4 regions of the Paenibacillus sp. JDR-2 genome follow, and region 1 is predicted to be linked to each of the others. Evidence: riboswitches for the same ligand, from Rfam matches in the RefSeq annotation. Region 1 holds a riboswitch; each other region holds the start of a gene.
The links. Region 1 has a riboswitch for cyclic di-AMP ahead of PJDR2_RS30120 (hypothetical protein). Riboswitches for the same ligand answer to the same signal wherever they lie in the genome.

Region 1 (4,694 bases):
GGCGGTCGCCCACCAGCTCGGCAAGCTCAAGCGCATGCTCCGGCTGGTCGTTGACGTCCTTGAGCAAAATATACTCCAGCGTAATACGGCGGTTCGTCCGTTCCAGATAGTAATCGATCGCATCCATCAGCTTCTCGATTGGAATCGCGCGGTTGATCTTCATAATCCGCGTCCGCAGCTCATTATTAGGCGCATGCAGAGATACGGCGAGATTAACCCCTTGATCCTTGTCGGCAAACTCTCTGATTTTGTCCGCGAGGCCGCTTGTCGATACCGTAATATGGCGTGGTCCGATAGCCAGACCTTTATGATCCTTCACCGTTGTAAGGAAGTCGTTCAGGTGAATAAAGTTATCGAACGGCTCGCCGATACCCATGACAACGATATGGCTAACCTTCTCGCCTTGGCCGGATTCGTCGAGATGAAGCTGAATCTTCATAATCTGCTCGACAATCTCGCCGCTTGTCAGATCCCTGCTCTTCTTGAGCAGGCCGCTCGCGCAGAAGCTGCAGCCGATGTTGCAGCCGACCTGCGTGGTTACGCAGACCGACAAGCCGAACTTATGGCGCATCATCACCGTCTCGATCAGGTTGCCGTCATCCAGCTTGAGCAGCAGCTTGACGGTGCCGTCCTTCGACACTTGCTTCGTATGCTCGACCAGCGTCTGGATCGCATAGTTCTCCTCCAGCAGCTTCACGCAGTCCGGATGAACATCCGTCATATCCGCAAAGCTCGTAACCCGCTTCCGGTACAAGTATTCCCACACCTGAGTCGCCCGGAACTTTTTATGCCCGCGCTCGCCCAGCCATGCCGTTAATTGATCTAATGTAAATCCATATATGGATGCTGTACTCATCGTTTTTCCTCTTTTCGTGAAACGCGGCCAAAACCGCATACTGTTCCTATTGTCCCAAAATTAGCGCATGAAAACAAGGGGCTTTCATTGCTCGCACTTAACCCGCGCGCTTATTTTACTGCTCCAACTTCCTGCCGGCAAGCGCGCTTGCCGTAATTGCCCAATACGCTGTAAGACGTTTTTTCCGTCTTATTCGGCCCTACTCTGCCCTCGGCTGCATGCCCAACCCGCTGTAAGACGGTTTTTCCGTCTTATTCGGCTCTACTCGGCCCTTGGCTGCATGCTCAACCCGCTGTAAGACGATTTTTCCGTCTTATTCGGCCCTACTCGGCCCTTGGCTGCATGCCCAACACGCTGTAAGACGGTTTTTCCGTCTTATTTGGCGCCCCCGGACAACCCAATTTAGGCTTGCCATAAACCTAACTTTCACGCCGAATTGCCGCATTCGAGAGATATAGAGCGTAACAAAGAGTATGATAGAGCTCCCTTCAATTGTAAACGCTCTAACCAAACTCCTTGTCAGAATTAGACAATATGCCGCCTCCACGGTTCATTTACAACTTCGGCCGTCAGGCGTAATATACGATTCAGCAAATGTAACAATCGCTGAGTTTCCGTCAAGGGAAACGGGGGAACCAATCGATAAGCGGCATTGCAACGGTGTGAGAGCCGGCGCGGCATGCTTATCCGGGGTGAATCCGGGAAAAGGCTGCGCGCGGCCGGACCCGGTAGGGCGACTCTCACCGTCCGAATCCGTCAGCTAACCTCGTAAGCGATGAAAATGCACTGCCCATTAGGCGAGGGCATTTTCCAAGTAGAGAGGATGATGTGATCTTGTGACCTTCCAAGGCCGCGGGGAACTTTCCTCTGCGGCTTTTTCTTATGCCCATTTTTAATCAACTGTCTTTATCGCTTAATCCCTTTTACGGGGGAACGGGGGAACCAATCGGACAGCCGGCTGTTAAGCGCAGCCAGCCAATCCACGGGGTGAATCGCCGGCTCAGCTCCATCTGAGCATGTCGGCGTAGGGCGACTCTTACGCCCGAATCCGTCAGCTAACTTCGTCAGCGTACCAAGAGAGGCAACGATGATCGTGAATATAGGCGCGGTTTTTTTTCTGCTGCGCTTATAAGCCGCGTGAAGAGTCCCTCTTCCGCGGCTTTTTTGTTTGTCGTTGATTCCTCTAACGAAAAGAGGAGCGTAAACCATGGACGATTATATACTCGTCTCCGCACCTAACGTGCAGGGCGAGGATTTTATTAAACAGCTGCTGCACCGGCATATCCCATTCGCAGCCATCGTGAACAACAAGACCGAGTATGAGCGGATGCTGGAGCTTGGCGTGTCAACGATTATCGTCATTAATACAACGGATGAAGGCACCTGGCGTGTCCCTGAGCTGCCGGTGGGACGGATCTTTTTATTCGAGAGAAGCCTGAATCTATGCTGTCGTTACATCCAGATCTGCCGCAGCTGGACATCCAAATCGATTTGCGTCGTTACGGACAGCGCGAATCCACGCCTGATCTACAAAGGGATGGGCGCCAATTATGTGATTCACTCCAGCCATGCGGATACTTCATTTCTAATCATAAACGATCTCATGGCAAGCCAAGATAATAGGTAAGGGTCGAAGTTATTCGCAATTCTTTTAGGAGGAATTTGCTATGCAGGATATCTATATGGTGCTGCTTCTCGCAGCGATATTTTTACTCTTCGCCGGCTTTATGCAGTGGTGCGACCTGGCTACACAAGAGGAGGATAAGCGATGATCGTCACGTTGGTGCTTGCCTTGTTTCTCTTTCTTTATTTAGTTTACGCCTTGATAAATCCGGAGAAGTTCTAAACCCTAATCGATCGCTGGGAGGCCGCAATGGATATTTTACAGCTCATCATCGTGGTTGGCGTGCTTATTCTGCTCGTCAAACCGCTCGGAACGTATGTATATCACGTGTACTCGGATCAACCGAACCGGACCGACCGCCTATTTGGCGGCATCGAACGGTTCATTTATAAAGTGATAGGACTGAAATCGCGCGAGGGCATGACCTGGAAAAAGTACGCGCTAAGCTTTCTGCTTACGAATATCGTGCTTGTCGCGCTCAGTTATCTAATTCTGCGTCTGCAAGGCAGCCTTTCGGGCAACCCCAACGGCATTGGCGCTATGGAAGAGACGCTGTCGTTCAATACCGTTATCAGCTTTATTACGAATACGAACCTGCAGCACTACAGCGGCGAGACCGGGCTGTCCTATTTTTCGCAGATGGCCGTCATCATGATGATGATGTTCACCTCGGCGGCTACCGGCTTCTCGGTTGCGATTGCTTTTATTCGCGGCTTAACGAGCAGGGGCAGCACAATCGGCAACTTCTTCAGCGATTTCGTGAAATCCCATACGCGGATTTTCCTGCCGCTCGCAACGCTTATTACGCTGGTTCTTGTGGCTCTTCACGTACCGCAGACGCTGCAGCCTAACGTAACGGCAACAACGCTGGAAGGGGCAGCGCAAAGCATCGCCATCGGCCCGGTTGCGTCGCTTGAATCGATTAAACATTTAGGAACCAACGGCGGCGGTTTCTTTGGCGTCAACTCGGCGCATCCGTTCGAGAATCCAAACCCGCTCACGAATGTGATCGAGATTCTGTCCATGTGGGCGCTGCCTGCCAGTCTTCCTTATGTATACGGCCGCTTTGCCGGTAACCGCAAGCAAGGCTGGGTTGTGTTTGGCGCCATGATGTCGCTGTTCCTGGTTTTCCTTGCGACGGTCTACACAGCTGAGCTGCATGGCAATCCGGTAATGAACAACCTTGGCGTAGACGCCTCGCAAGGCAGCATGGAGGGCAAGGAAGTCCGGTTTGGCATTGCCCAATCCTCCCTCTTTACGGCGGTGACTACGGCGGCTACTACCGGCTCAGTCAACAATATGCATGACACGCTGACCCCGATCGGCGGTCTTGTCCCGCTGGCGGAAATGATGCTGAACGTCGTGTTTGGCGGCAAAGGCGTTGGCCTCGTCAATATGCTGATGTATGCCATTCTTGCCGTCTTTATCGCCGGATTAATGGTCGGTCGGACACCGGAGTTTCTCGGACGGAAAATCGAGCCGAAGGAAATGAAGCTGATTGCGATCGCGATTCTCGTCCATCCGTTTATCATTCTGGCGCCAACCGCTATTGCTTTCTTGACGGATCTGGGCCAGGGAGCCATCACGAATCCCGGCTTCCACGGCATCTCGCAGGTGCTCTATGAATACACCTCGTCAGCGGCGAATAACGGCTCCGGTTTTGAAGGTCTTGCCGACAATACGCCGTTCTGGAACATTACAACCGGACTCGTCATGCTGCTTGGACGGTATGTTTCGATGATTGCCATGCTGGCTGTAGCCGGATCCCTGGTCCGTAAAAAGCCCGTACCGGAGACGATCGGCACATTCCGGACGGACAACGTGCTGTTTGGCGGAATTCTTGTAGGAACCGTAGTTATTGTTGGCGCGCTTACGTTCCTGCCTGCCGTCGTGCTTGGACCTATTGCAGAGCATTTAACGATTCGCTAACGGATAAGGATGAGGTGAATAACCGTGACCACACAACGTAAATCCATGCTGACCTCGGCGATTATAAGTCGCGCGGTGAAGGACAGCTTTCTGAAATTAAATCCGCTGACCATGATGAGAAATCCCGTCATGTTTGTCGTAGAGGTCGGCACGCTTGTCGTCCTGCTGATGACGGTCTTCCCCGGCTACTTCGGAACGGAGGGCCGGACCGGATTCAATCTGACGGTCTTTCTGATCCTGCTGTTCACCGTCCTGTTCGCCAACTTCGCGGAAGCGCTGGCCGAA
Region 2 (4,694 bases), 1.3 Mb from region 1:
GTTGCCAGCCGTACGGTTGCCGCCGCCAGGATTTTGGTTGCCAGCCGTACGGTTGCCGCCGCCGGGGCTTTGGTTGCCAGCCGTACGGTTGCCGCCGCCGGGGCCTTGGTTATTACCAGCCGTACGGTTGCCGCCGCCGGGGCCTTGGTTATTACCAGCTGTACGGTTGCCAACGCTTTTGTTGGCTGCATCGGAGTTTTGTTTTTGTTGCTTGTCATTATTGTTGTTCTTGTTTTTGTTAGGCAAATCTATCACTCCTCTTAAACGTAGTACTAGATTATATGATGAATGATAGATTTGTTCCTGTACGAGAGTGGATAAAAAAGCGAAATGGTCCCTTGTCCAATTCTTACAGGGCGATGCTTGTAATTTTGTTCAGCGGTACATAGACGATGTAGGTTGTTTTGTAACTGCCAGCCGAGAATGTAGCATTCCCGTTCTGAAAACCTGCCCATTTCGCTTTGTCCAGATCTTTGCCGTTATCGAGCGTTATGCGATGAATAACTTGTCCGAGCGACAGCTTGCTAAGGATGCCGTAAGCATATCCAGCATTGGTTTTTCCGCCTTCTTCTTTGTGGTAAGGAATTGCCGAATTGTCGCTGCAGCCCGAAGATTTGTTCTCGCATTTGCTGCCATTTGATTTGTGTGAATAACCGTACGATTTTTTGCACGATGACTTGTGTTCACGGCATTCGTTTTTCTTGCCGCCTGATTTGTTCTTTTTCCCGGACGATTTGTGATGGCCGCTTGACTTTTTGCATGACGATTGTTTCTCATAGCTTTTGTTGCATGAGCTCTGTTTGCGGTCATAGCCGCTGATTCTTGCAATCAATCCTATCACACCCCATATGTTGGTTTAATAGATTATATTAAGGTGGACAGGATTTCTCTTGGACAAAATGACCGTTTCTATTAAATGGGCTGTTTGGGGTGCCGTTAGTACGAAAAAAAGGAATGTATCTTCTAAGAGATACATTCCTTTTTTATGAAGAGCCCTTTCAGGCCCGTACTATAGTGCGCCGTTTATGCCAGGATTTGATGACCCAAGCGACAATAACAGGCAGAATAGAATAGATAAGGGCTGCGGTAATATTAACGCCTCCTCCAACGCTGACCAGCTCGAAGCTCATAATGAGGCTGTCCAGGATCGCGTGGGTGAACACGGCTGTAATAAAGCCATAGCGGAGGAAAATAAGACAAAATACCGTTCCCAGAATAACTAGCTCTACGATACGCGTATAGAATGGGAAGATCGGATAACCGACATGACCAAGCGCCCACATGATCGTTGGAATAAGCGTAGCGATAAACGTATTCTTGAACCATTTCTTGAATAGAGCAATGCCGAACAACCGGAATATGGCCTCTTCGGAGATTGCAGCGCACCAGGCCATCATCGGCATAAGCCACAGCATATCCGTATTGTACGGAGATTGCGTAGCATCGCTGGTTGCCCAGGAGCCTGCAAGAAACTTCATGGCGACCATAATGACCGCTTGCGCGCCAAGGATAATTGCTGCAAAGAGATAGGAGAGGCCAACGCTGCGCCATACATGATCGCCATAGCCGCGCTCGCGGAATCCCGGCCATAAGGGGCGTTTTTGCGAGCGCCACATTCCGTCACCGGCGACAAGGGCGAAGTAAACGGCGAGCCCAACCGGAATCAGCAGCACAACGGTAATCAGAACAGTAGCTTTCATTTCGGCATCCGAACGGCTCTGCTCGCCAAAGGTTGCCATGATACCGTCGAGAACATTGAGATTGTTATAAATGTAGAACACGATAAACACCAGGCTGATAAATATCCCGCGTTTAAAGGTCGTGTGTCCCCTGTACAGAATCGCGTAAATAAGCGATAAGACAAGGGAGATGAAGCACATGTACGCCAGACTCACAACAGACAGCGCGCTGCCCGTTTTTTTCTGGCCTTCCACATAAGAGACGTAATCTGCCGGAGCTTGGAAGGCTGGCTTGTACCTGGTGATCACAGCTTTATCATCAATAAGGCCGACGCCGATAGTAAGCTCAAGAGAAGCGTCTCCAAGCGTATAACCGGTTGGATGAAGAATAGCGTCTCCTTGGTCATTCATGTACAAGCTGTCCAATTCTTCAGACCGGAACCCTTTTGTTTCGGCAAAAGCCTTCGCTGACGTTTGAACCTGAGCATTTCCGGCAGATTGACCGCCAAGCCAATGCCAGCCTGTAATACTGCCGTTTGTCATATGGACGTAGACATAAGCTTTTGTACCGTCTTCCAGATCCAAATTGACCTGGAACGTATCGGTTGGAAACTTGGCGTCATATTTATCTTCGAACTTTCCTAACAGCTCTTCCTTAGAGAAATAACCGTTTGCCAGACTGTCGGTCTGGTAAATCGTATGGGCGGCTACGGTTGTTTTGCCGAATTGTTCCTGGACGAACTTCTTCGCGGTCGACTCGGCTTCGCTTTTTGCAATCACTTTAGGTGTTGAGCTTGAGAACAGCTGGTCCCCGGCTGCAGGGCCGAACTGGGTAAAGATGAAAATAATTGCGCCTGCAACAGCAGCCCAGAGAAACCTTTTCCAATCATGAGGAGCGATGGAAGGGATCATACAAAACCTCCATTTCGAATTCAGACGATGCTTCGCTACAGTAACAATACCATTATTAACCTGATTTATCCAATGCAGGCGAAAGTAGAGTATGCCAACGGAAAGCGGTGAAATAAGGACTTGCAGCCAGCAAGTGACCATTTGCTTTATAACATTGCCTGTTTTTGAACGAATTCAGCTTAATTATCGCTTAGGCTCATTTTGATCGTTTCCGTCGTTTGGGCGTATAATCGTTTACGTCATATTAATCGAATCGTATCAGCCGAATTTCTTTTTTGAAAACGGGGGAACCAAACCGCTGTCCGGAGCAATCCGCCAGCATGGGGTGAATTTCGAGCATTCCGCTTGAATAGGGCTGCCTTTCCAGGCCCGAATCCGTCAGCTAACCTCGCAGGCTGTGTGGAACAGGACTCATTTGCATGGGAGTTCCCGTGCTTTTTTTTATGCCTAAATGTTGAATGGCCCCTATAAAGGAGAGAAGAATGGCTAAATATTTCAATATTCTGAGATGGTCGCCTCCAAGAATACTTGTCTTTGGGTTTGCGATGATTATCGTCATTGGGGCCGTGCTGCTGTCGATGCCCATCGCCTCAAGCGACGGCTCGCGACTGCCCTTTATTGATGCGTTGTTTACGGCAACCTCGGCAACCTGCGTGACCGGCCTTGTTGTTGTCGATACGGGTACATACTTCTCTACCTTTGGCAAAATCGTCATCCTCTCGCTGATTCAAATTGGCGGATTAGGCTTTATGACCATGTCAACGCTGATTGCTCTTGTGCTGCGCAAGAGGATCTCGCTTAAGGAGAGGCTGATTCTGCAGGAAGCGATGAACCAGACGAGTATGGAGGGCATCGTCCGATTAATCCGCAGGGTTATCTTTTACTCTTTAACGATTGAGCTGGTTGGCGCTGCTTTGTTTGCCATTCGATTTGCCTTCGATATGCCGTTTGGCAGAGCGGCATGGTTTGGACTCTTTCATTCGATATCCTTCTTTAATAACGCGGGCTTTGATATCTTCGGCCATTTCCGCAGCTTAACGATGTATGTAGGCGACCCGCTTGTTAATATCGTGTCAATGCTGCTAATTATTTTTGGCGGATTAGGCTTTGTTGTTATGGCCGATTTGCTGGATTTCCGGAAAAACAAACGGCTCTCGCTACACAGTAAGGTTGTTTTATCGACGACAGGCATTCTGATTGCCGCTGGCGCCCTTGTTATCTTTATTTTCGAGTTTTCGAACAGCAATACGCTTGGATCCCTCCATTGGGGCGAAAAGATCCTGGCTGCCTTCTTCCAGTCCGTTACGCCAAGAACGGCAGGGGCCAATACGCTGGATTATACCCAGCTTCGGCAGGCGACCGTATTCTTTACCGTTATTCTGATGTTTATCGGCGCTTCGCCAGGCTCGACCGGCGGGGGAATCAAGACAACAACCTTTACCACGATGGTCGGGGCGGTTATCGCGATGATCCGCGGGCGGGACGATATCGTTCTTTTCCATTACAGGCTTGGGAAGGACCGGATCTTCAAGGCGCTGACGATTACGATGCTGTCGCTCACGCTGGTGATATTTGTAACGATGCTGCTCTCCACTACGGAAGACCAGCAGTTTCTGAAGATTTTATTCGAAACAACGTCGGCGTTTGGCACCGTTGGCCTCACGATTGGTATTACGCCTGAGTTGACGTTTTTTGGGAAAATGGTCATTGCATTAACGATGTTCGCCGGCCGGCTTGGTCCTCTGACGCTTGCTTACGCGCTTGGACCAAAAACAGAGAGAGAGCTGTACCGGTATCCGGAAGGCAAAATTACGATTGGATAGGGGAATAGGGAGCAAGAATGAAGAACAATCAATTTGTGATCGTAGGTTTGGGGCGGTTTGGCTCTAGTCTTGGTAGAGAGCTCATTAAGCTGGGCTATGAGGTGCTGGGGATCGACCGGGATGAGGAAGCCGTTCAGGAGATGAGCAATGTGCTGACCTATACGGTATCGGCGGATTGCACGGACGAAGAGACGCTGCGATCACTAGGCGTTCGTAATTTTGACTGCGGAGTCGTGGCGATTGGCGATGACATTCAGGCCAGCATACTGACGACTATATT
Region 3 (4,694 bases), 700 kb from region 1:
CCCTAAAGATATGCCTTCCCGCGAAGGATTTACGTTGATTGGGGAACACTTCGCGGAAGGCAGCCTGGCGAAGGTTCAAGTTCTGGTGAAAACGGACGGCAAGGACTTGCCGCTTGATCAGAAGCTTGGAGAGCTGGCGAATATAAGCAGCGTTTCCGAGCCTGCGGCCAATACGAAGGATTCGAGTATCGTCTCCTATAACGTGGAACTGGCGATGAACCCGTATTCCATCGAGGCGCTCGACATGATTCCGACGATCCGCACGGCTGCCGAGCAGTCGCTTACGGATGCGGGCATCACCGATGCTTCCGATAAAGTGTGGATCGCAGGCGCTACCGCCGAGCAATACGATACGCGCCATGTCACTAATGGCGATGCCTACCGGGTGATTCCGGTTATTATCGGAATGATTGCGCTGTTGCTGCTTGTCTACCTGCGTTCGTTTGTTGCGATGCTGTATTTGATGGGTACCGTCCTTCTCTCCTACTTCAGCGCGCTTGGAATCGGCTGGCTCGTGCTGCACTATCTGTTTGGCGCGGAAGCGATCCAGGGTCTTATTCCGCTTTATGCCTTTGTCTTCCTTGTAGCGCTGGGCGAGGACTATAACATCTTTATGGTGTCGAGCATCTGGAAGAAGAGCAAAACCATGCCGCTCAACCGCGCCATCGTGGAAGGCGTCGCACAGACCGGCGGCGTCATCACTTCGGCCGGCGTGATCCTCGCAGGTACCTTCGCCGTTCTGGCGACGCTGCCGATTCAGGTGCTTGTCCAGTTCGGCACCGTAACGGCCATCGGCGTCCTGCTCGATACGTTTATCGTCCGCTCCTTCCTTGTGCCGGCGCTGACGGTATGGATCGGCAAAGGGGTATTCTGGCCGTCGAAGCAACGGTCCGCTTCCGTTAAGGAAGTCGAGTTGTAACCCCTGAGCCGGGTGGTGCAGTTATTAATGTCCTTAACGATGCGCGGCATCGTTAAGGACATCAAAAAAGCCTCAGTCCCAACGGGACCGAGGCTTTTTGCTATTTTTTCAAATGGTACGGCACGGTGGTGATGATAACGTCCTTGCGGTACAGGAGCTGGGCACGGAGCATCAAGCTCGTTTGGTTGTGCAAAATGTTGTGCCAGCCCTTCTTCGGAATAAACTGCGGAATAATGACGGTTACCTGGTAATTGTTCTCGCTCGCTTTGCGCTGCACCGTATCAATGAACTTGAATAGCGGATTCGAAATCGAACGGTATGGCGAGTGCAGGGTCACCAGCCGGACATCCGGTTGGAATTTTTCCCACTTCTCTTCGAAGATCGTTTCATCCTCTTTCTCGAAAGGCACGTAAACGGCAATGATTTGTTCGGGCTTGAGCGACTTGGCATAGAGTATCGAGTGTTCTACCACATGCGTAATCCCTGAGACCGGCAAAATCATTACATTGCCCACAATCGGCATCACCGGCTCGCAGGTCGCAAGGCGAAGCTGCTCGCCTACTGCCTCGTAGTGCTTCTTGATCCGGTGAAACACGAAGATAATAAGCGGCAGGAAGATCAGAATCGACCACACCTGCTCGAACTTCGTCAGGAAGAACATCATCGATACGATAAAGCTGATTAATGCTCCGATAGAGTTGATGATGAACTTGCCGACCCAGCCCTTTGGCCGCTGACGGAACCATTTCACCAGCATGCCCGTCTGCGACAGCGTGAACGGTACGAACACACCCACCGCATACAGCGGGATAAGATGCTCCGTTTTACCCTGGAACGCAATGATCAGGATAATGGACAGAACGCCCAAGCTGATAATGCCGTTCGAGTAGCCGAGACGGTCACCGCGGACCGTGAACATTCTCGGGATGAATTTATCCTTCGCCAGGTTAACCGCGAGCAGCGGGAAGGCCGAATAGCCGGTGTTCGCCGCCAGTATAAGGATAAGGGCCGTTGTACCCTGGATAAAATAATACATGGTATGACGACCGAATATGCTCTCGGCAATCTGCGACACGACCGTTACTTCTTCTTTCGGCGCTACGCCGTAGTAATACGCCAGGAAGACGATACCCGCGAACAGAACGGACAGCAGACCGCCCATGGCCAGCAGCGTCTTAGCCGCATTGTTGGGAGCCGGATCCTTGAAGTTCGGGATTGCATTCGAGATGGCCTCGACCCCGGTCAGAGCCGAGCTGCCGGATGCGAACGCGCGGAGCAGCAGGAACAGGCTGATGCCCGCAACCGGCGTGCCAACGGCGGTGTGAAGCTGCGGCGATACATCGCCGGAAATGATTTTGTATAACCCAACGCCCACCATAATAAAGATCGCGAGCACAAATAAGTAAACGGGATAAGCAAGGATAGACGCGGATTCGGTCACGCCCCGCAGGTTTAATATCGTAATAAAAAGGACAAACACGATAGAGATCAGTACCGAATGCTCGTGCAGGCTTGGAAAAGCGGACGTGATTGCGTCCGTACCCGCCGAGACGCTTACCGCTACGGTCAAAATATAATCGACCAGCAGGGCGCCGCCTGATATGAGTCCCGGGAACACCCCGAGATTTTCCTTCGATACGACATACGCTCCCCCGCCATGCGGGTAGGCAAATATAATTTGCCGGTAAGACAAGATAAGTGCCGTTAACAAGACCAGCACCCCGACACCAATCGGAATCGAATACCAAAACGCCGCTGCGCTAACGGTCATCAAGACGAGCAAAATCTGCTCTGGCCCGTAAGCAACGGATGATAAGGCATCCGAGGACAGGATCGCAAGCGCCTTCGTCTTAATGAGCTTCTGTTCCCCTAATTCCGTGGACTTGAGGGGACGCCCGATCAGTAATCTTTTGATAAGAGTAAACACACAGGTCACCGCCAACATTGAAGTTAAACATCTAATACCTGGATACTTGGCTACTCGAACACTTATCAGTGCTAATGTAACCACCTTTGCTTTTTTCTACGCATAGAAAAAAGACCGCAGAGTATCCTCCCGCGGCCCGTAAATAACCGAAGTTCACCCTCTCTATCAACGCTTACAAGGTTAGCTGACGGATTCGGGCGTCTAGAGTCGCCCTACGGCTTGCTGCCGCAATCATGCGGCCGGCTTGCCGATTCACCCCGGCGACAAGCATGAACGTTCCTGCCTATCGCAATTGGTTCCCCTGCTCTCCGTTTCTAACGGAAACTCAGCGAATATGAACATATGAAGTTTTGCAGATTTGATCATAGTCCTCTTCCCCCTTTTCTGTAAACCACGATATAAACGCGAAAAAGGGCAGATTAGTCCGTTTTCTATTCATGAATGCGGATACATAATTGGTTCGCTCTCGGAATGTCCGAAATAAACCGCCATGCTTTCTTTTACCTTGCAATCGGCAGATAATCCCTGATATAACAGTGGAGATTGGCTATTATCTGTTAGGCATGCTCTATTAAAGGTGTTGTCAGCAAAAAAAGCGCGAACCTGCCGATGGCTGGCCCGCGCTTTTTTTGTTTTTATTTCGTAAGGCGGAACGATTTCGCTTCCGCATCGCGGCTGTTAGGGCCTACAAAGACATGGAATTCGCCTGCGTCGCTCTTCAACTGCAGATCCGCGTGGTAATAACGAAGCTGCTCCTCGGTAATCTCGAACGTCACCGCCTGCGTCTCGCCCGGCTGGATAGCCAGCTTGCGGAAGCCTTTCAGCTCCTTCAGCGGTCGGACAACCTCGCCGGCAAGATCGCGTACGTACAGCTGGACAACCTCTTCGCCGGCAGAAGCTCCCGTGTTTGTCACGTTAACCGATACCCGAAGCGTATCTCCCGCGTTCATAACGTCCGTCGACAGACTGGCTTCGCTGTACGAGAAGCTCGTATAGCTCAGACCGTAACCAAACGGCAGAAGCGGCGCATTCGGCATGTCCAAATATTTCGAGACGTAACGCTCATTGGCATTTTGAAGCGTAAGCGGACGTCCCGTATTGTAGTTGTTATAGTACACCGGAACTTGCCCAACGGAATAAGGGAAAGACATGGTCAGACGTCCGGACGGGTTCACGTCGCCGTAGAGCACATCCGCGATCGCATTGCCGCCTTCCGTACCCGGGAACCAGACCTCGAGAAGCGCATCCGCTTCTTCGATGACGCCATGCAGATCAAGCGGTCTGCCGTTGAACAGCACAACCACGATCGGCTTGCCAAGCGGCTTCAGCTTCCGAACAAGCTCCAGCTGCGCCTCTGGCAGACGAATGTCGCCGCGGCTTCCCGCTTCCCCGCTCATCTCGGAGCTTTCGCCCAGCGCCAATACGATTACGTCGGCTTGCGATGCCGCTGCGACCGCTTCCTGAAGCTGCTCCTCGGTCACGGCGTCGATGTCTGAACCTTTCGCTACCGCAACGATATCCGCAGCCTTATGGGCAGATAGACCCGCATGAAGCTGCACCGTTTCCTCTTGCTTGCCCCAGATCGACCAAGGACCCAGAATATCTCCGCTTTCGGCAAACGGCCCGATGAGCGCAAGCTTTTGCCCGCTGCGAAGAGGAAGAGCCTCCCGTTCGTTCTTCAGCAGCACGAAGGACTTGGCCGCAATCTCGCGTGCCGCAGCCCGGTGCCCGGGCGACAGCAGCACTTCCTTCTCCCGTTCTTCGCTTGCGGCGCGGTACGGATTCTCGAAGAGACCCAGCTTGTCCTTCAGCTTCAGAATACGGAGCACGGACTCGTCAATCAGCTTG
Region 4 (4,694 bases), 350 kb from region 1:
TCTCCTCTCAGGAAATCACATTTCGTCACTATTCGACATAGTTTTTCTTTTTATGGCTACTATAATACCAACGATTCCCATAATAGTCAACCGAGAAAGTCTTTGATAGACCTTACTAGACCGTTATTTGCGGGAATTTGACTCTATAGCAAGGTCATATTAATCTTACTATAGAATACAACAGCTTCGACAATTTGGAAACTATATTACGACAGTATTCGACATTCTATCAAAGTTTTGTGTCGAAACCATGAACAAAGGAGTTGAAAGGGCGAATGAATCAGCAGCTGACCGAAGAGAAAGTTTTTAAGGATCCGGTGCACAAATATATTTACGTGCAGGATCAGACGGTGTGGGATTTGATCAATACGAAGGAGTTTCAGAGGCTTAGACGAATTCGCCAGCTCGGAACCTCTTATTTGACGTTTCATGGCGCAGAACACAGCCGTTTCTCCCACTCCCTTGGGGTTTATGAAATAACGAGGAAAATCATCTCTCAATTCGAGCGCAACGAATACCCGGGCTGGCCAATGGAGGAAAGACTGCTGGCTCTCTGCGCCGCACTCCTTCACGATGTTGGCCACGGGCCTTTTTCTCATTCGCTCGAGCAGGTATTCGATACTCATCATGAGCAGTGGACCTGCGCGATTCTGCTGGAGGATACGGAAGTTAACCGCGTGCTGCGCCGCGTCTCGGAGGATTTTCCGGAGAAGGTAGCCTCGGTAATCAGCAAGACGTACCCGAACCCGATCGTTGTAAGCCTGATCTCCAGCCAGATGGATGCGGACCGAATGGACTATCTGCTGCGTGATGCTTATTTTACAGGGGTCAACTACGGCAACTTCGACCTGGAACGGATTTTGCGCGTCCTGCGCCCTGTTCAGGGCAAAATTGTCGTAAAAGATAGCGGGATGCACGCCATTGAGCATTATTTGATGTCCCGTTACCAGATGTATTGGCAAATATATTTCCATCCGGTTACCCGGAGCTCGGAAATTATTTTGAGACAGATTACGCGCCGTGCCAAGGAGCTGTACGACAGCGGCTACGCCTTCTCATGGATGCCGGGGCCAATTAACAGGCTGCTCGACGGCAACATTACGGTGCCGGACTATTTGAAGCTGGATGAGGCTTACATGCAGACAATCTTCTCTTTATGGACCGAGGAGAAGGATGCTTTGCTCGCCGAGTTGTGCGACCGGTTCCTCAATCGCCAGCTCTACAAATACATTACGCTTGATGATCCGGGGGATTCTTTATTGGAAGAGGCGGCTCTGGAGTTCATCGCGATCGGTCTCAACCCGGACTACCATATGGAAATCGATTTCCCGTTTGACCAGCCTTACGACATTTATCGCCCGGACGCGAAAAAAGGCGGGAAAGAGGATAAAGCGCCGATTCTGCTGCTAAGCGATGATAACAGCTTAAGCGAAATATCGGTGAAATCCGACATTGTCCGTTCTATCAGCGGTCTGCACCAAGGTCAGTATCATGTCTATTATCCGATTGAGCCACTCCTTGCCGCTGCTGACCGGTTAAGCCCGGCAGTCCGGAAGTTGTTTAAAATTTAACTTTTTATATAGAAGGAGCTTGCAGCTAAGATGATATCTTTATTCGACACACATACCCACCTGGACTCTCCGCAATTCGACAATGACCGTGCCGAAGTTATCGAAAGGGCGCGTGCTGCCGGTGTCGATTTAATGATCAATATCGGCTTCAATCGCGAGACAATCCCAACGACGATGGAGCTCGCGGAAAAATACGATTTTATTTATGCAGCGGTTGGCTGGCATCCGGTTGACAGCGTTTTTATGGAGCCGGGTGACCTGGAATGGATCGAGCAGCTTTGCTCACATCCGAAGGTTGTAGCCATTGGTGAAATCGGTCTTGATTACCACTGGGACAATTCCCCAAAGGATGTGCAGCACCGGGTATTCCGGGAGCAGATCCGCCTTGCCCGGAAGCTGGGTAAGCCGATTGTCATTCATAATCGGGATGCGCATGAGGACATTGTCCGTATTTTGAGAGAAGAAAAAGCATCTGAAGTTGGAGGAGTTATGCACTGCTACTCGGGCAGCTGGGAAACGGCCAAAATGTGCCTCGATATGAACTTTTATATTTCGTTCGGCGGACCGGTCACTTTCAAAAATGCAAGGGTACCGAAAGAGGTGCTTGCGAAGGTTCCGCTTGACCGTCTTCTCATCGAAACGGACTCCCCGTATCTGTCTCCTCATCCATTTAGAGGAAAGAGAAATGAGAGCGCTTATGTGTCTTTGGTTGCAGAGGCAGCAGCGGAAATAACAGGAAAATCCAAGGAGGAAATTGCAGTTATTACAAGCGCAAACGGTAAAAAATGTTTTGGTATTGTTTAAAAATGGTCTAAAACCGCTGAAATAAAGACTATAGCGGCGATAAAACTCTTTTTACTTGTTGGAATCGACCATATTTGCCTCCAGAATCCTAAAATTTCGTTAAAATCGTCTTTTAACGCATCTTTACAATTCCGTGGTCAGGAATGTATGATTTTTCTCAGAGCTTTAACTTTTGTATTGGATTTCCAGTTTGCGCTTAATCTCCGAAAGCCGGAGAGCGGGGGAACCAACGCCAGCCGATGCATGCTTAAGACGTCATGAAGTATCGTGCTGCGTATGAATTCTTCAGGGGTGAATTTTGCGGCGATTGCCATGAGCATTCGTTCCGCGGATAGGGCAGCTCTCTCGCCCGAACCCGTCAGCTAACCTCGTAAGCGAATATAGAGAGCGATCAACCTCGTGTATTCACCTTTTCCTGAATGTTTGATTACCCAGGAAGCCACGATCAGATCCTCTGTCGAAGGCTTCTTTTTATTTTCGATTTTGATTATTCGGAAATAGTCTTTACAGGGTAAATCTTGGAGGTGGGAGGCCGTAACACTGGAGCGTGCTTGTCACGCCAATATACTTAATAGTCGCGTCAATAGTATCATGCGTAACAGATTGGCGGCGGGGCTATGAAGGAGGACCGATAGAAGTGGGCATGATCCAGGCTAAGGGGACCCATGGGAAGCGATCATCCAGCATGACTTTCGCAATGCGATGGAAGCATGAAAATTTGCGTTTAATTGTTCTGAGTGCAATTATCTCAATCGCTATGACTTTCATGTTTTTGGTGTTGTTGTACGGATCGGCTGATAAGAGCGTATCCGTAGTAGTGAATGGACAAGAAACTGTTGTAAAGACAAAACAATGGGTCCTGCAACGCCTACTGGATGAACAAGCTATAACGGTTGGACCCTATGACGAGGTATCTCATCCTCTGAATGCGTCCATCAAAGACGGAGACCGCATCGAAATCAAATACGCGGTTCCGGTTACCGTAAAAGCAGATGGCAAAACATCGACGGTGTACACGACAGAGAAAACAGTACAGGCGGCGATCGGGAAATTAAATATTCCTGTTCGCGATCAAGATAAGGTTACCCCGTCTCTCGATTCTCAGATTTCGAAGGCATTGACGGTTACCGTTACCCGAATCGATACCAAGGTAGCAGAGAACGAACGGACTTTGCCGTTCTCGATCGTGAAGAAACAAGATCCAACCCTTGAGAAAGGGAAGGAGAAGCTGGTGCAATCCGGAAAAAACGGTCTCGTTATCGAGCGCGTGGAGAAAAAGTACGAAAATGGTGTTCTTGTCTCCTCCAAGCTGGTCGACAAGGTCGTTCAGAAGCATACGGTCAGTCAGGTCGTAGCGATCGGCTCCAAGAAGGACGTACATACGCTCTCGGCTACGAGCACGGCCTCGTATACAAAGAGCGGCGTAACGTTTAAGCCGAAGAAGGTTCTCAAGAATGTAACTTTAACCGCCTATTCGGCAGGTATAGAATCTACGGGCAAGGATGAAAGTCATCCAGGATACGGCATTACGGCTTCCGGCGCAAAAGTGAAGGAAGGCCGTACGATCGCGGTGGATCCGGATGTTATTCCAATCGGCTGGTGGGTGTACATTGAAGGTATCGGCTTCCGCAGAGCGGAGGATACAGGCAGTGCGATCAATGGCAACAAGATCGACGTTTACTTTGACAGCACAAGCTATGCCAATAAGTTCGGCCGGAAAAAAGGGTATACCGTATACGTGCTTGGGCCAACCAAGCCAACCGCAAGCTAATGGTTTTCTGCTATCGTATTTCATTGTTAAATATGCCATTATAAGAAGAGGCGCTGCCTCTTCTTTTTGTGTGCATGGAGATGCTAAGCAGGCTGCATAATTATTGACGGTGAAAGAAGAGCGAAAGTTGCTGCTGTAGAAAGGAATGTTCGCTTGTGATTAAGGAAATTATTGTGGTGGAAGGCAAAGACGATACGGTTGCCGTGAAGCGGGCCGTTGAAGCGGATACGATTGAAACAAACGGTTCTGCGGTTGGCGAGGAAGTGCTGCGCCGGATCGAGCTGGCGATGGAACGCAGAGGCGTTATTATATTTACGGACCCTGATCATGCGGGCGAAAGAATCCGCAAAATTGTCGCGCGGCGCGTGCCTGGCTGCAAGCATGCTTTTCTGCCGCAGGAGAAGGCGATGTACAAAGGCGATATCGGCATTGAGAACGCAAGCCCTGAAGCGATTCGTCAGGCGCTCTCCGAGCTTCGGACGGAGATGGTGGCCGGAGAAGGGGATATTACCTGGGAGGATCTGATGGAGGCGGGACTTATCGTCCAT

Region 2: it holds a riboswitch for cyclic di-AMP, as region 1 does, so the genes downstream of both, PJDR2_RS24205 (TrkH family potassium uptake protein) here and PJDR2_RS30120 (hypothetical protein) in region 1, are expected to answer to the same signal.
Region 3: it holds a riboswitch for cyclic di-AMP, as region 1 does, so the genes downstream of both, PJDR2_RS01750 (APC family permease) here and PJDR2_RS30120 (hypothetical protein) in region 1, are expected to answer to the same signal.
Region 4: it holds a riboswitch for cyclic di-AMP, as region 1 does, so the genes downstream of both, PJDR2_RS00145 (3D domain-containing protein) here and PJDR2_RS30120 (hypothetical protein) in region 1, are expected to answer to the same signal.

Annotation. Positions count from the first base shown of each region.
Region 1 covers NC_012914.1:6,858,408-6,863,101, forward strand. Annotated here, with positions in the region: gene rlmN (23S rRNA (adenine(2503)-C(2))-methyltransferase RlmN) at 1-856, opposite strand, end outside; cyclic di-AMP (ydaO/yuaA leader) riboswitch at 1,451-1,645, shown strand; cyclic di-AMP (ydaO/yuaA leader) riboswitch at 1,757-1,942, shown strand; gene PJDR2_RS30120 (hypothetical protein) at 2,064-2,483, shown strand; gene kdpF (K(+)-transporting ATPase subunit F) at 2,625-2,702, shown strand; gene kdpA (potassium-transporting ATPase subunit KdpA) at 2,730-4,409, shown strand; gene kdpB (potassium-transporting ATPase subunit KdpB) at 4,455-4,694, shown strand, end outside.
Region 2 covers NC_012914.1:5,532,885-5,537,578, reverse strand. Annotated here, with positions in the region: gene PJDR2_RS32115 (hypothetical protein) at 1-246, opposite strand, end outside; gene PJDR2_RS24215 (hypothetical protein) at 350-832, opposite strand; gene PJDR2_RS24210 (CPBP family intramembrane glutamic endopeptidase) at 999-2,591, opposite strand; cyclic di-AMP (ydaO/yuaA leader) riboswitch at 2,842-3,003, shown strand; gene PJDR2_RS24205 (TrkH family potassium uptake protein) at 3,074-4,414, shown strand; gene PJDR2_RS24200 (potassium channel family protein) at 4,432-4,694, shown strand, end outside.
Region 3 covers NC_012914.1:376,815-381,508, reverse strand. Annotated here, with positions in the region: gene PJDR2_RS01755 (MMPL family transporter) at 1-919, shown strand, start outside; gene PJDR2_RS01750 (APC family permease) at 1,020-2,846, opposite strand; cyclic di-AMP (ydaO/yuaA leader) riboswitch at 3,000-3,187, opposite strand; gene PJDR2_RS01745 (glycoside hydrolase family 3 N-terminal domain-containing protein) at 3,482-4,694, opposite strand, start outside.
Region 4 covers NC_012914.1:25,007-29,700, forward strand. Annotated here, with positions in the region: gene PJDR2_RS00135 (HD domain-containing protein) at 276-1,571, shown strand; gene PJDR2_RS00140 (TatD family hydrolase) at 1,602-2,375, shown strand; cyclic di-AMP (ydaO/yuaA leader) riboswitch at 2,559-2,768, shown strand; gene PJDR2_RS00145 (3D domain-containing protein) at 3,013-4,146, shown strand; gene rnmV (ribonuclease M5) at 4,302-4,694, shown strand, end outside.